3 regions of the Streptomyces sp. NPDC048001 genome follow, and region 3 is predicted to be linked to each of the others. Evidence: riboswitches for the same ligand, from Rfam matches in the RefSeq annotation. Region 3 holds a riboswitch; each other region holds the start of a gene.

Region 1 (4,275 bases), on a different contig from region 3:
ACGGGGCAACTGCCGACCGGGGCGCCGAAGGCCGCCACCGCGCACGGCAGGCCGGCCGCAGGGGCGCGTGACCGGGGGAAGCGGGTGCCGGCCCCGCCGGCCAGACTGCCCACGGTGGTGGACCACCGCCCCCGTCGGGGGCCGGACCCCGCGGACCGCGGCCTCGGGTACGCCGAGAACCTCTTCCGCACGGCACCTCGCCGAACAGCCCGCCCGCAGCGCCCAGGTCCGCCCGCCGGCCCCGTACGACGGGCCGGGCCGGCGGGCGGTGCCGGGCACCGGGTCCGGGGCGGCCGGCACCTGCTCCCGGGTCATCCGCGGCCTACCGCGGGGCCGGGGCGCAGCCGCGCCCCGGCCCCGGCAGACCGAGGAGAGGGTCAGGACGTCGCGAGCTCACCGCGGACGGTGCGGGCGGCGGCGACCAGGTTCTCCAGCGAGGACCGCGTCTCCGGCCACCCGCGGGTCTTCAGGCCGCAGTCCGGGTTGACCCACAGCCGCTCGGCGGGGATGGCCTCCAGCCCCGTGCGCAGCAGCCCGGCGGCCTCCTCGGCGCTCGGGACGCGCGGGGAGTGGATGTCGTACACGCCGGGGCCCGCCTCGCGCGGGTAGCCGTGCGAGGCCAGCTCGCGGGCCACCTGCATACGGGAGCGGGCGGCCTCCAGGCTGATGACGTCCGCGTCGAGGTCGTCGATGGCCTGGACGACGTCCCCGAACTCGGCGTAGCACATGTGGGTGTGGATCTGCGTGTCCGGGCGGACCCCGCTGGTGCTCAGCCGGAACGCCTCGGTAGCCCACGCCAGATAGGCGGCCCGGTCGGCGGCCCGCAGCGGGAGGGTCTCGCGCAGCGCCGGCTCGTCGACCTGGATCACCGAGCTCCCCGCCGCCTCCAGGTCGTCCACCTCGTCGCGCAGGGCGAGCGCGACCTGGCGCGCGGTGTCGCCGAGCGGCTGGTCGTCCCGGACGAAGGACCAGGCCAGCATGGTGACCGGACCGGTGAGCATGCCCTTCACGGGCCGGTCCGTGAGGGACTGGGCGTACGTCGTCCAACGGACCGTCATCGGCTCGGGCCGCGAGATGTCGCCCGCGAGGATCGGCGGGCGGACGTAGCGGGTGCCGTAGGACTGGACCCAGCCGTGCTGCGTGGCGAGATAGCCCGTGAGCTGCTCGGCGAAGTACTGGACCATGTCGTTGCGCTCGGGCTCGCCGTGCACCAGGACGTCCAGACCGCTCTTCTCCTGGAAGGCGATCACCTCCTGGATCTCCGCCCTGATGCGCTCCTCGTACCCGGCCGGGCCGATGCGGCCGGCACGCAGCTCGGCGCGGGCGGTGCGCAGTTCCGCGGTCTGCGGGAAGGAGCCGATGGTGGTGGTCGGCAGCAGCGGCAGGCCGAGGTGGGCACGCTGGGCGGCGGTGCGCTCGGCGTACGGCTGGGAGCGGCGTGCGTCGGCCTCGGTCACCGCAGCGGCACGGGCCCGCACGGCGGGGTCGCGGGTGACGGGGGAGTCGGCGCGGGCGGCGAGGTCGGCGCGGTTGGCGGCCAGCTCGGCGGCGATGGCGCCGGTCCCCTGGGACAGGCCCTTGGCGAGGGTGGCGATCTCGGCGGTCTTCTGCCGGGCGAAGGCCAGCCAGCGCAGGAGCTGCGGGTCGATGTCCCGCTCGGCCGCCGCGTCCAGGGGCACGTGGAGCAGTGAGCAGGAGGCGGCCACGTCGACCCGGTCGGCCAGACCCAGCAGGGTGCCGAGCGTGGACAGGGACGCGGTGAGGTCGTTGACCCAGACGTTCCGGCCGTTGACGACGCCGGCGACCAGGCGCTTGCCCGGCAGCCCGCCCGCGGCGGCGAGCGCGTCCAGGTTGGCGGCGGCGGCCCCGGTGAAGTCCAGGGCGAGACCCTCGACCGGGGCCTTGGCGAGCAGGGGCAGCGTCTCGCCGAGCCGGTCGAAGTACGAGGCGACCAGCAGCCGGGGCCGGTCAATGAGAGAGCCCAGCTCGCGGTAGGCGCGTTCGGCCGCGTTCAGCTCGGCCGGGGTGCGGTCCTGCACGAGCGCGGGCTCGTCGAGCTGCACCCACTCGGCGCCCGCCGCGCGCAGGTCGGCCAGCACCTCGGCGTAGACGGGCAGCAGCCGGTCCAGCAGGGTCAGCGGGTCGAAGCCGGCGGGGACGCCGGGGGCGGGCTTGGACAGCAGGAGGTAGGTCACGGGTCCGACGAGGACCGGTCGGGCCGCGAGACCGAGGGCCAGCGCCTCCTTCACCTCGCCGACCTGCTTGGCCGGGTCCGCCGCGAACGCGGTGTCCGGTCCCAGCTCGGGCACCAGGTAGTGGTAGTTGGTGTCGAACCACTTGGTCATCTCCAGCGGCGCCACCTCCTGCGTGCCGCGGGCCATGGCGAAGTAGCCGTCCAGGGCGTCGGCCGCGACGGCGGTGCGGTGGCGCTCGGGGATCGCGCCGACCATGACGGTGGTGTCCAGGACGTGGTCGTAGTACGAGAAGTCGCCGGTCGGCACCTCGTGGACGCCGGCGTCGGCGAGCTGCCGCCAGTTCTCCCGGCGCAGCTCGGCGGCCGTGCCACGGAGGGCGTCGGCGGTGACGCGGCCCTTCCAGTAGCCCTCGATCGCCTTCTTCAGTTCCCGGTTCCGCCCCTGGCGGGGGTAGCCGTACACGGTGGGCCGTGCTGCCGCGGCTGCGGACTTCGCTGTCACGGAGATCTCCTTCGCGAGATGAATCCCTGAGATCCCGGAGACGGGACGAGAGCGCGAAGGAACGGCGGACCGGACGGGAACGATCCCGCGCGGCAAGACGCGGTCGACCGCCTGGTGTGATCGCCGACCCGCCCTCGAGGTCACCGGGATTCCGCGCGCGAGCGGGTCGCACGCGGGCAGTCGGCAGGTCTTCGGACTCGCGGGCTCGCCCTCCCGGGGGAGGACACCTACTGGCCGTCGCTTCCCAGGCCCTTCGGGCCCAGTGCGTATGACGGCGGTCGTTCCCGCTCACCGCTGCGGGGCAGTCCCGGATTCCCACCGGGTTCCCTCTTACGACGCATCCCGCCTGGCGGACGGGGCGAACCAGCTGCACCGGGAAGCCTACGGGTAGTCGCATTGGAACGTACGCAGGTGTCCGTCATCCGGATGGGATCCGTCTCACGCGGGCACCGCCCCGGCCCCTGCCGGGGACGGGAGCCGGGCGCCGCCCGCACCCGCCGCGGGGCGGGAAGCGCGGCATCCGCGCCTCCCGCCCTCTGCCGCCCCCGGGACCCTCACCCCGGCGGGCGGTGCGGGCCCCTCAGCCCGCGTCCGGACCGGGCGGTCGGCCCCGGTCGTAGGTGTGGAACCCCCGCCCGCTCTTCCGGCCGAGGAGCCCCGCCTCGACCATGCGCTGCAGCAGCGGCGGCGGCGCGTAGAGCGGCTCGCGGAACTCCTCGTACAGGGACCGTGCGATCGAGGCGACGGTGTCCAGGCCGATCAGGTCGGCGAGCTTCAGTGGCCCCATGGGATGGGCGCAGCCCAGCTCCATGCCCGCGTCGATGTCGGCCGCGGTCGCGAAGCCCGACTCCGCCATCCGGACGGCGGACAGCAGGTACGGGACGAGCAGCGCGTTGACGACGAAGCCCGACCGGTCCTGGGAGCGGATCACCGTCCTGCCGAGTGTGCCGGTGGCGAAGTCCCGCACGGCGGCGATCGTCCCGGGGGAGGTGTGCAGGGAGCCGACGACCTCGACCAGCGGCAGCACCGGGACCGGGTTGAAGAAGTGCAGCCCCACCACCCGGTCGGCGCGCCCGGTCGCCATCCCGAGCCGCATGACCGGCAGGGAGGAGGTGTTGGTCGCCAGCACCGCGCCCGGATCCTCGACGATCTTGTCCAGCGCCGCGAACACCTCGGTCTTGGCCGCCGGGTTCTCCACCACCGCCTCGACGACGAGCTGCCGGTCCGCGAGGTCGTCGAGGGTGCCGGTGAAGACCATCCGGGCGAGCGCGTCCCGGGCGTCCGCCTCCTCGGCCTTGCCCCGCCGGACCGCCCGGTCGAGCGAGGCCACCACCCGGTCCCGCGCGGCGCGGGCGGCGGTGGCGTCCACCTCGCACACCACCGTGTCCAGCCCCGCCCGCGCGCAGACCTCCGCGATGCCTGCCCCCATCTGTCCGCCGCCGACCACGCCGACGCGCCGGATGTCCCCGCTCACGCCCCCGCCCCCGTCCGCCGCACCAGGTGCTCCGTGTAGGCCTCGGGGGTGAAGAACAGCGGCAGTTCGCCGCCCAGCGCCGTCCGCTCGAACAGCCCGCGGACC
Region 2 (4,275 bases), on a different contig from region 3:
CGGACCGGCGGAGGAGGAGGGGTGAGGCCCCCGACCTCGGTGCCGGGACCTTCGGGCCGCGGTCGCGCCGGGTGCCGCCGTTGCGGCCGCGGCCCGTCCCGGGGATCCTGGCACCCGTCGGCGGTGCCCCGCCGGGCCGGCGTCCGCACCGCGGCGCGAGCGCCCGCGGCACCCGCCGGCGCGCAGGGCGCCGGAGTTCGTTCCGCCTCCCCGCACGGGGCACCGCCCCGGCGGGGAGCACATCGGCGAGGCCGCCAGGAGGAATGCGTTGAGGATGCTCATCAATGTGCCGGAGACGGTGGTCCCGGACGCCCTCAGGGGGATGGCCGCCGCCCACCCCGAGCTCGCCGTCGACGTGGACAACCGGGTGATCGTGCGCGGCGACGCCCCGGTGGCGGGGAAGGTCGCCCTGGTCTCCGGCGGGGGCTCGGGCCACGAGCCGCTGCACGGGGGCTTCGTGGGGCCGGGGATGCTCGACGCCGCCTGCCCCGGCGAGGTCTTCACCAGCCCCGTTCCGGACCAGATGGTGCGGGCCGCCGCCGCGGTCGACAGCGGCGAGGGCGTGCTGTTCGTCGTCAAGAACTACACGGGCGACGTGCTGAACTTCGCGATGGCCGCCGAACTGGCCGAGGACGAGGGGGTGCGGCTGGCGACGGTCCTCGTCGACGACGACGTGGCCGTGACCGACAGCCTCTACACCGCCGGGCGCCGGGGCACCGGCGCCACGCTGCTGGTGGAGAAGATCGCCGGGGCGCTGGCCGAGGAGGGCGCCCCGCTGGAGCGGGTGGAGGCGGTGGCCCGGAAGGTCAACTCCTCGTCCCGCAGCTTCGGGGTGGCGCTCAGCGCCTGCAGCACGCCCGCCAAGGGCGGCCCCACCTTCGACCTCCCGGCGGGCGAGCTGGAGCTGGGCGTCGGCATCCACGGCGAACCGGGCCGCGAGCGGCGGCCGATGATGACCTCCGGGGAGATCGCGGACTTCGCGGTGGAGGCCGTCCTGGACGACCTGCAGCCCACCGGTCCGGTGCTGGCGCTGGTCAACGGCATGGGCGCCACCCCCCTGCTGGAGCTGTACGGCTTCAACGCGGAGGTGCAGCGGGTGCTGGGCAGCCGCGGGGTGCCCGCCGTCCGCACCCTCGTCGGCAGCTATGTGACCTCGCTGGACATGGCGGGCTGCTCGGTGACGCTCTGCCAGGCGGACGAGGAGCTGCTGCGCCTGTGGGACGCCCCGGTGGCCACCCCGGCCCTGCGCTGGGGCCGCTGACGCCCCGCCGGGCCCGCCCGGCACCTGGAACCGCCCCGCACACAGCGGACCGACCACCCGGACACCCATGAGCCCGAACCCCGAGGGAGCGCCCGTGCTCGACACCGAGTTCTTCCGCCGCTGGCTGTCGGCAGCCGCCGCGGCCGTGGACCGCGAGGCCGACCGGCTGACCGAGCTGGACGCGGCGATCGGGGACGCGGACCACGGCACCAACCTCAGACGCGGCTTCGCCGCGGTGACCGCGGCCCTTCAGGAGGCGGCACCCGCGACCCCGGGCGCGGTGCTGGTACTGGCGGGAGGCCGGCTGATCTCCTCCGTCGGCGGGGCCTCGGGCCCGCTGTACGGGACGCTGCTGCGCAGCGCGGGCAAGTCGCTGGGCCCGGCGGGCGAGGTCTCCCCCGAGCAGTTCGCGAAGGCGCTGCAGGAGGGGGTCGCGGCCGTGTCCCGCCTGGGGGGCGCGGTGCCCGGGGACAAGACGATGATCGACGCGCTGGAGCCCGCCGCGCAGGCGCTGGCCGAGGACCCCGAGGGGTTCGCCTCGGCGGGTTCCGCGGCGGCCGGCGGCGCCCTGGCGACGGTGCCGCTGAGGGCCCGCAAGGGGCGGGCGAGCTATCTGGGCGAGCGGAGCATCGGCCACCAGGACCCCGGGGCGACATCGTCGGCGCTGCTGGTCGCGGCGCTGGCCGAGACCGCCGCCCGGGGGGCGTCGTGAACGGCGGGACGGCCGCGGGCGGCGGCACCGCGCGGGTGGGCGTCGTGCTCGTCTCGCACAGCGCCCGGGTCGCGGAGTCGGTGGCGGAACTGGCCTCGGAGCTGGCGGGCGGCGGGGCGCAGGGCGCTCCCGTCGCCGCGGCGGGCGGCGGGCCCGACGGCGGCACCGGCACCAGCGCCGAGCTGATCGCCGCCGCGGCCCGCTCGGTCGACGCGGGGGCGGGCGTGGCGGTCCTGGCCGACCTGGGCAGTGCCGTGCTCACGGTCAAGGCCCTGCTCGCCGAGGGCGGCGAACTGCCCCCCGGCACCCGCCTGGTGGACGCGCCGTTCGTGGAGGGCGCGGTGGCGGCCGTGGTCACCGCCTCGGCCGGAGGCGACCTGGACGCGGTGGCGGCGGCGGCCGGGGAGGCGTACGGCTACCGCAAGGAGTGAGGGCGCGGGCGGGGGTCCGCGCGCCGGTGGGTGCACCGGTGCGTGCCTTGTGGTGGCGGCGGCCGGGGGACTAGTGTCACGGGGCCTTGGTGTACGGGAAACCGGTGCGGTACCGGTGCGGCCCTCGCCACTGTGATCGGGAGTCCGGCTCCACCCCCTTCGGGGAGCCACTGGGCGCCGCGGGAGACCGCGGTGCCTGGGAAGGCGGAGCCGGGCGGTTCGCCGTGCCCGGAAGAGTCCTTCCGGGCACCTTCCCGTCAGCCAGGAGACCGGCCAGGGCGCGTTGTCCATCCACGAGGTGCTGGAGAGGGTCTCCCAACCATGCATATAGCCGAGGGGTATCTCCCCCCGCTGCACGCCGTCGCCTGGGGCGCGGCGTCCGCGCCCTTCGTCGTCCACGGCGTCCGCGCACTGTCCCGCGAGGTCAGGGCCCACCCCGAGTCGACCCTGCTGCTCGGGGCGTCCGGTGCGTTCACCTTCGTCCTGTCCGCGCTGAAGATCCCTTCCGTGACGGGCAGTTGCTCCCATCCCACCGGAACGGGCCTGGGCGCGATCCTGTTCAGACCACCGGTGATGGCGGTCCTCGGAACGATCACCCTGCTGTTCCAGGCGCTGCTGCTGGCGCACGGCGGGCTCACCACGCTCGGCGCCAACGTCTTCTCCATGGCGGTGGTCGGGCCCTGGGCCGGGTACGCGGTGTTCCGGCTGCTGCGGCGCTGGGACGTGCCGCTGATGGTGAGCGTGTTCTTCGCCGCCTTCGTCGCCGACCTGTCCACGTACTGCGTCACCTCCGTGCAGCTGGCGCTGGCCTTCCCGGACCCGGGCACCGGAGTCGCCGGCTCGCTGGCCAAGTTCGCGGGCATCTTCGCCGTCACGCAGCTCCCGCTGGCGGTCAGCGAGGGCCTGCTCACGGTGCTGGTGATGCGGCTGCTCGTGAAGTCCAGCAAGGGCGATCTGACCCGGCTCGGCGTGCTGGTGTCCGGCGGCCGTGCAGCACACAAGGAGGCCGCGGCCCGATGAACCGGAACACGAAGATCAACGCGCTGCTCGTCCTCGCCGTGCTGGCGCTCGCGGTGCTCCCCCTCGCCCTGGGCCTCGGGGACCACAAGGAGGAGCCGTTCGCCGGTGCGGACGGCCAGGCCGAGGCCGCCATCACCGAGCTGGAGCCGGACTACGAACCCTGGTTCTCCCCGCTGTACGAGCCGCCCTCCGGGGAGATCGAGTCGGGGCTCTTCTCGCTCCAGGCCGCCCTCGGCGCCGGTGTCCTCGCCTACTACTTCGGCGTCCACCGCGGCCGCCGCCAGGGCGAGGCCAGGGCACGGGCGGCGCAGCCCTCCGACGACGCCGCCGGGACCGCAGAGAGCGGCTGAGACGTGCTGCCGATCGACGCTGCGGCGCACAGCAGCCGCTGGCGCCGCCGCCATCCGGCCGAGAAGGCCCTGCTCGGCCTGGGGTTGACCGTCTCGGCGGTGTGCCTGCCGCCCTGGCCCGGCGCCGTGCTGGTGGCGGGTGCCACGCTCGCCGTGCTCCTCGGACCCGCGGGCGTGCCCCCGCGTCAGCTGTGGCGGGCGTTCCGCATCCCGCTGGGCTTCTGCGTCACCGGGGCGGTCCCGCTGCTGTTCGCCGTGGGCGGGCCGGCCGGGCTGGTGTCCCTGGCGCCGGAGGGACCCGCCGACGCGGGCAGGCTGCTGCTGCGGACCTCGGCGGCCTCCCTCGGGGTGCTGCTGTTCGCGTTCACCACCCCGCTGTCGGACGTCCTGCCCCGGCTGGTGCGGGCGGGCGTCCCGGCGCCCGTCGTGGACGTGGCCCTGGTGATGTACCGGATCAGCTTCCTGCTGCTGGACGCGGTGCACCAGGTGAGGCAGGCCCAG
Region 3 (4,275 bases):
CCGGCTCCTGGGCCAGCGCGCGGGCGATCAGCACCCGCTGCCGCTCACCGCCCGACAGCCGGTCGAAGCCGCGGTCGGCCAGGTCCTCGGCGTCCACGGCCGACAGCGCGGCGGCGACCAGCCGGGCGTCCTCGGCGGTGTCCCCGTCCAGGAGCCGCTTGTGGGGCGTCCTGCCCATGGCCACCACGTCGCGCACGGTCAGGTCGAAGGCCGCACCCGGGTCCTGCACCACGGCGGCGAGGGTGCGCGCCAGCGTCCGTGCGGACATCCCCCAGGGGTCGTCGCCGTCCACCCGGATGCGCCCCTCGTCGGGACGCAGGACCCGGTAGACCGCCCGCAGCAGGCTCGACTTGCCGCTGCCGTTGGGGCCGACCAGGCCGATCACCTCGCCGGGGGCGGCGGCCAGGGAGACGTCCTGGACCACCCGGCGGACCCCTGCGCTGAGGGTGAGGTGCTCGACGCTCAGTGCTGCCGCGCTCATGCCCGCCCCCGCTCGTCGCCCCGCCGCGCGTCCCGGCGCATCAGCCACAGGAAGAACGGTCCGCCGCACAGCGCGGTCAGCACGCCCACGGGAATCTCCATCGGCGCGGCCACCGTCCGTGCGGCGATGTCCGCCCAGACGAGGAAGCAGGCCCCGGCGAGCGCCGCCGTCGGCAGCACCCGCCGATGGTCGCCGCCGACGAACAGCCGCACGATGTGCGGCATCATCAGCCCGACGAAGCCGATGGGCCCGGCGGCGGCCACCAGGCAGCCGGTCACCAGGGACAGCAGCACGAACATCCGGGCCCGGAAGCGCGCCACGTCCAGGCCCATGGTGGCGGCGGCCTCCTCGCCCGCGAGCAGCAGGTTCAGCGACCGAGCCTGCACCGTCAGCACGCCGATGCCCAGCAGCAGCGCGGCCGCGGGCAGCCACAGGCTCCCCCAGTGGACCCCGCCGAGGCCGCCGAGCGTCCAGGCGAGCACCTCCCGGGCGTGGTTGGCCCGGTCGGAGGTGAGCAGCATCAGGTCCATCAGCGCCGTCAGCACGGCGGCGACCGCGACCCCGGCGAGGATCAGCCGCATGGAGGTGATCCGCCCGCCCGCCCGTGCCGTGGTGTACACCAGCAGCATGGACAGCAGTGCCCCGGCGAAGGCGGCGGCCGACAGGGACACCGGGCCGAGGAGCCTCACCCCGGTGACGACCACGACCACGGCCCCGAGCGAGGCCCCCGAGGACACCCCGAGCAGGTAGGGCTCGGCCAGGGGGTTGCGGACCAGCGCCTGCAGCGCGGTCCCCACCACGGCGAGCCCCGCTCCCGTGACCACCCCGAGCAGCACCCGCGGTGCCCGGACGTCGAGCACGATCGTCTCCCGTGCCCGGGACCACGCGGGCTCGGCCCAGTCGGCGCCCAGCGCGTGCGTCACGATGCCCCACACCTCGCCCGGGGGCACGTGCACCGAACCGACCCCGAGCCCCGCCGTGACGGAGACCAGCAGCAGCCCGGTGAGCAGGACGGGTGCCAGGCGGCCGGCGCGCCCGCCGGCAGCGGCGGCGCCGGTGGCGTCCTTCCGCCTGCCGGCGGGGCGGGACGGCGGCCCCGGATCGGTGCCGGGGCCGCGCTGCCCGGTGCCGGCGGGGGCCGCACCGACGGCGCCCCGCGGCCTCACGCGAACCGCTCGGGGTGGAGTGCGCGGGCGATCTCCTCGACCGCCAGCGGCGGACGCACCCCGACCAGCGTCGCGGTCAGCGGCAGCACCACGAAGCGCTTGTCGCGGACGGCCGGCACATCGGCGAGCGCGGGCTGCGCGAGCAGGAACTCCTTCTTCTCCTCTACGCTGCCGGACCCGGCGTAGTCGTAGATCGCGATGACCTCGGGCTTCCGTGCGACGACCTGCTCCCAGGAGGCGTCGCCGAAGACCGCGTCGAGGTCGTCGAAGACGTTGCGGCCGCCCGCGAGACGGATGATCTCGGTGCCCAGGCCCTTGCCGCCCGCCGTGAACGGTGCCTTGTCGCCGCTGTCGTAGACGAACACGGACACCGGGTCCACGCCGTCCACGGCGGAGGTGGCCTCGTCCACCCGCGCCTTCAGCCCGGCCACCAGCTTCTCGGCGCGCTCGTCGACTCCGAAGATGCTGCCCACGGTGCGGATCTCCTCGTAGGCGTCCGCGATGTGCACCTCGTCCTCGCCGCAGTACTCGCGGTTGAGGTAGGTGTCGATGCCCGCGTCGGCGAAGGCCCTGCGCGAGCGGCCCTCCTTCTCGTCGAAGGCGCTGCCGTAGCCGCCGTAGACGAAGTCCGGCTCGGCCTCCAGCACCGTCTCGAACGAGGGCTCGCGTTCGGCCAGTTCGGGGATCGCGCCGAAGGCGTCCGCGTACTGGGGGAGCACCGCCGAGTCGGGGAAGGCGGTGCCGACCATCCGGTCCTGGAGCCCCAGGGCCAGCATCAGCTCCGCCGGGTGCTGGTGGATGGTGACGGCACGCGAGGGCGGTTCCTGGTAGGTGGTGCGTATGCCGCAGTTCTCGATGGTGACGGGGAAGCCCTCGGTGGCGGCGCGGGCGTCCGCGTCGGGGGCGGCGCCGCTCTCCTGGGTGCCGCAGCCGGTGAGGAGACCGGTGGTGAGCGCCGCGGCCAGCGCCCATGCCGTGCGCCGCCGCGGGGCGCTCCGGCGCCTGAGCGCCGGGGCGGGGCGGGCTCCGGGGGAGTGGGGGGAAAGGGGGGATATGGGCATGGCCGGGCGACGGGTGCCGTCGTCGTACACGTGAAGCCTCCTGCGGAGTCCGCGCTCCTTGGACCGGGCCCGCGACGGGTCAGTTTCCTGACTCCCGGATCGACGTTGCCCCTGGCCTTCCCGCGCTGCGCGCCGTGGCCGTCCGCAGGGTTCCACTCCCCGGTCACAGTGGCGGGACCGTGCCGGAATCGCACCGGCTTCCTGTCTCCCGTCGCGGTAGTGACGAGGCGATACTACGTGTCCGAATCCGGCCCCCCAAGACCACCCGACGGCGCACGGCAGCGGACCAGGGGCGCGGAAGGGGGCGCGGGCGCCCGGTGCCGGGTGCTGCTCCGGGCCCGGCGGGGCCGGCGGGCCCGGCGCACCCGCGCGCCGGGCACCCCGTGCACGGCCGGCGGGCCCCCGCCCGTGCCCCCGGACGGCCCCTCAGAGGGGCGCCGGGGACCGGGAGCCGGCGGCCGTGCCGCCCCTGCCGGAGGACGTGCCCTGCGGATGGGTCCCGTCCGCGAGGAGGGTGACGGCGGTGAGCAGCAGGCCGTTCCGGGCGGTCCAGCGGCCGCTCAGCCCGTCGAGGCGGCGCCCCGCCACCTGCGGGCCCGGCACCAGCAGCGCGGCGTGGAAGGTGCCGCAGGTCTCGCCGGTCCGGTGGAAGCGCACCGACGCCTCGTGGAAGTCCAGCTCCTGCCGCATCAGCGGGTACCAGGTCTTGAAGACGGCCTCCTTCGCGCAGAACAGCAGGCGGTCGCCGTGGACCCCCGGGGCGGGGGAGGGCCCGGCGGCCAGCCGCTCGCGCTCCTCGGCGACCGCGATCAGCTTCAGCACCCCGTCGGGGAGCGGTTCGTCGGGCTCGGCGTCGATCCCGAGCGAGGCGACGCCGGAGGCCGCGGCGACCACCGCCCCGCGGTACCCGGCGCAGTGCGTCATGCTGCCCACCACCCCGTGCGGCCACAGGGGTTCGCCGCGACGGCCCTTCAGCAGCGGCGCGGGGGGCACCCCCAGCTCCGCCAGCGCGGTGCGGGCGCAGCGCCGCACGGTGGCGAACTCCCGGCGGCGGGCGGGCACGGCACGCGCCACCAGGGCGGTCTCCTCGGGGAACCGGCCCGGCTCCTCGTCGTCCGCGAAGGCCTCGGCGTGGTGGACGCCGGGCGGGAGGAGGGACCCGATCACGCCGCCTCCACCGGGAAGACGAGCCGGCACGGGTCCTGGTCCTCGGCGACCCCCCGCCGGCGCCACTCGCGCGGGTAGCCGAGCGAGACCTCCTCGAAGCGGACCCCGTCGTGCCAGGTGGTGCGCGGGATGTGCAGGTGGCCGTAGACCACCGCGGCGGTGGGGAAGCGCACATGCCAGTCGGCGGTGAGTTCCGTGCCGCACCACTGGGCGAACTCGGGATGGCGCAGCACCCGGGTGGGTTCCCGGACGAGCGGGAAGTGGTTCACCATCACCAGGGGTGCCGAGGGGCCGACCGCGGCCAGGCGCGGCTCCGTGGCGGCGACCCGGGCACGGCACCACGCGTCCCGCGAGGGATGGGGCTCGGGGTCGAGGACGAACTCGTCCGTGCACACGATGC

The links. A riboswitch is a leader RNA that binds a small molecule or an ion and turns the genes downstream of it on or off. The one in region 3 is predicted to bind cobalamin.
Region 1: another riboswitch for cobalamin. It lies ahead of metE (5-methyltetrahydropteroyltriglutamate--homocysteine S-methyltransferase); the one in region 3 lies ahead of ACGF15_RS11915 (ABC transporter substrate-binding protein).
Region 2: another riboswitch for cobalamin. It lies ahead of ACGF15_RS08075 (energy-coupling factor ABC transporter permease); the one in region 3 lies ahead of ACGF15_RS11915 (ABC transporter substrate-binding protein).

The regions. Positions count from the first base shown of each region.
Region 1 is NZ_JBIDBN010000022.1:45,626-49,900, reverse strand. Features, by position in the region: gene metE (5-methyltetrahydropteroyltriglutamate--homocysteine S-methyltransferase) at 378-2,696, opposite strand; cobalamin riboswitch at 2,861-3,079, opposite strand; gene ACGF15_RS28690 (3-hydroxybutyryl-CoA dehydrogenase) at 3,277-4,170, opposite strand; gene aceB (malate synthase A) at 4,167-4,275, opposite strand, start outside.
Region 2 is NZ_JBIDBN010000003.1:340,648-344,922, forward strand. Features, by position in the region: gene ACGF15_RS08055 (ion channel) at 1-25, shown strand, start outside; gene dhaK (dihydroxyacetone kinase subunit DhaK) at 269-1,261, shown strand; gene dhaL (dihydroxyacetone kinase subunit DhaL) at 1,329-1,973, shown strand; gene ACGF15_RS08070 (PTS fructose transporter subunit IIA) at 1,970-2,404, shown strand; cobalamin riboswitch at 2,475-2,697, shown strand; gene ACGF15_RS08075 (energy-coupling factor ABC transporter permease) at 2,726-3,424, shown strand; gene ACGF15_RS08080 (energy-coupling factor ABC transporter substrate-binding protein) at 3,421-3,774, shown strand; gene cbiQ (cobalt ECF transporter T component CbiQ) at 3,778-4,275, shown strand, end outside.
Region 3 is NZ_JBIDBN010000005.1:336,402-340,676, forward strand. Features, by position in the region: gene ACGF15_RS11905 (ABC transporter ATP-binding protein) at 1-481, opposite strand, end outside; gene ACGF15_RS11910 (iron ABC transporter permease) at 478-1,647, opposite strand; gene ACGF15_RS11915 (ABC transporter substrate-binding protein) at 1,644-2,708, opposite strand; cobalamin riboswitch at 2,789-2,913, opposite strand; gene ACGF15_RS11920 (4'-phosphopantetheinyl transferase) at 3,135-3,875, opposite strand; gene ACGF15_RS11925 (metallophosphoesterase) at 3,872-4,275, opposite strand, start outside.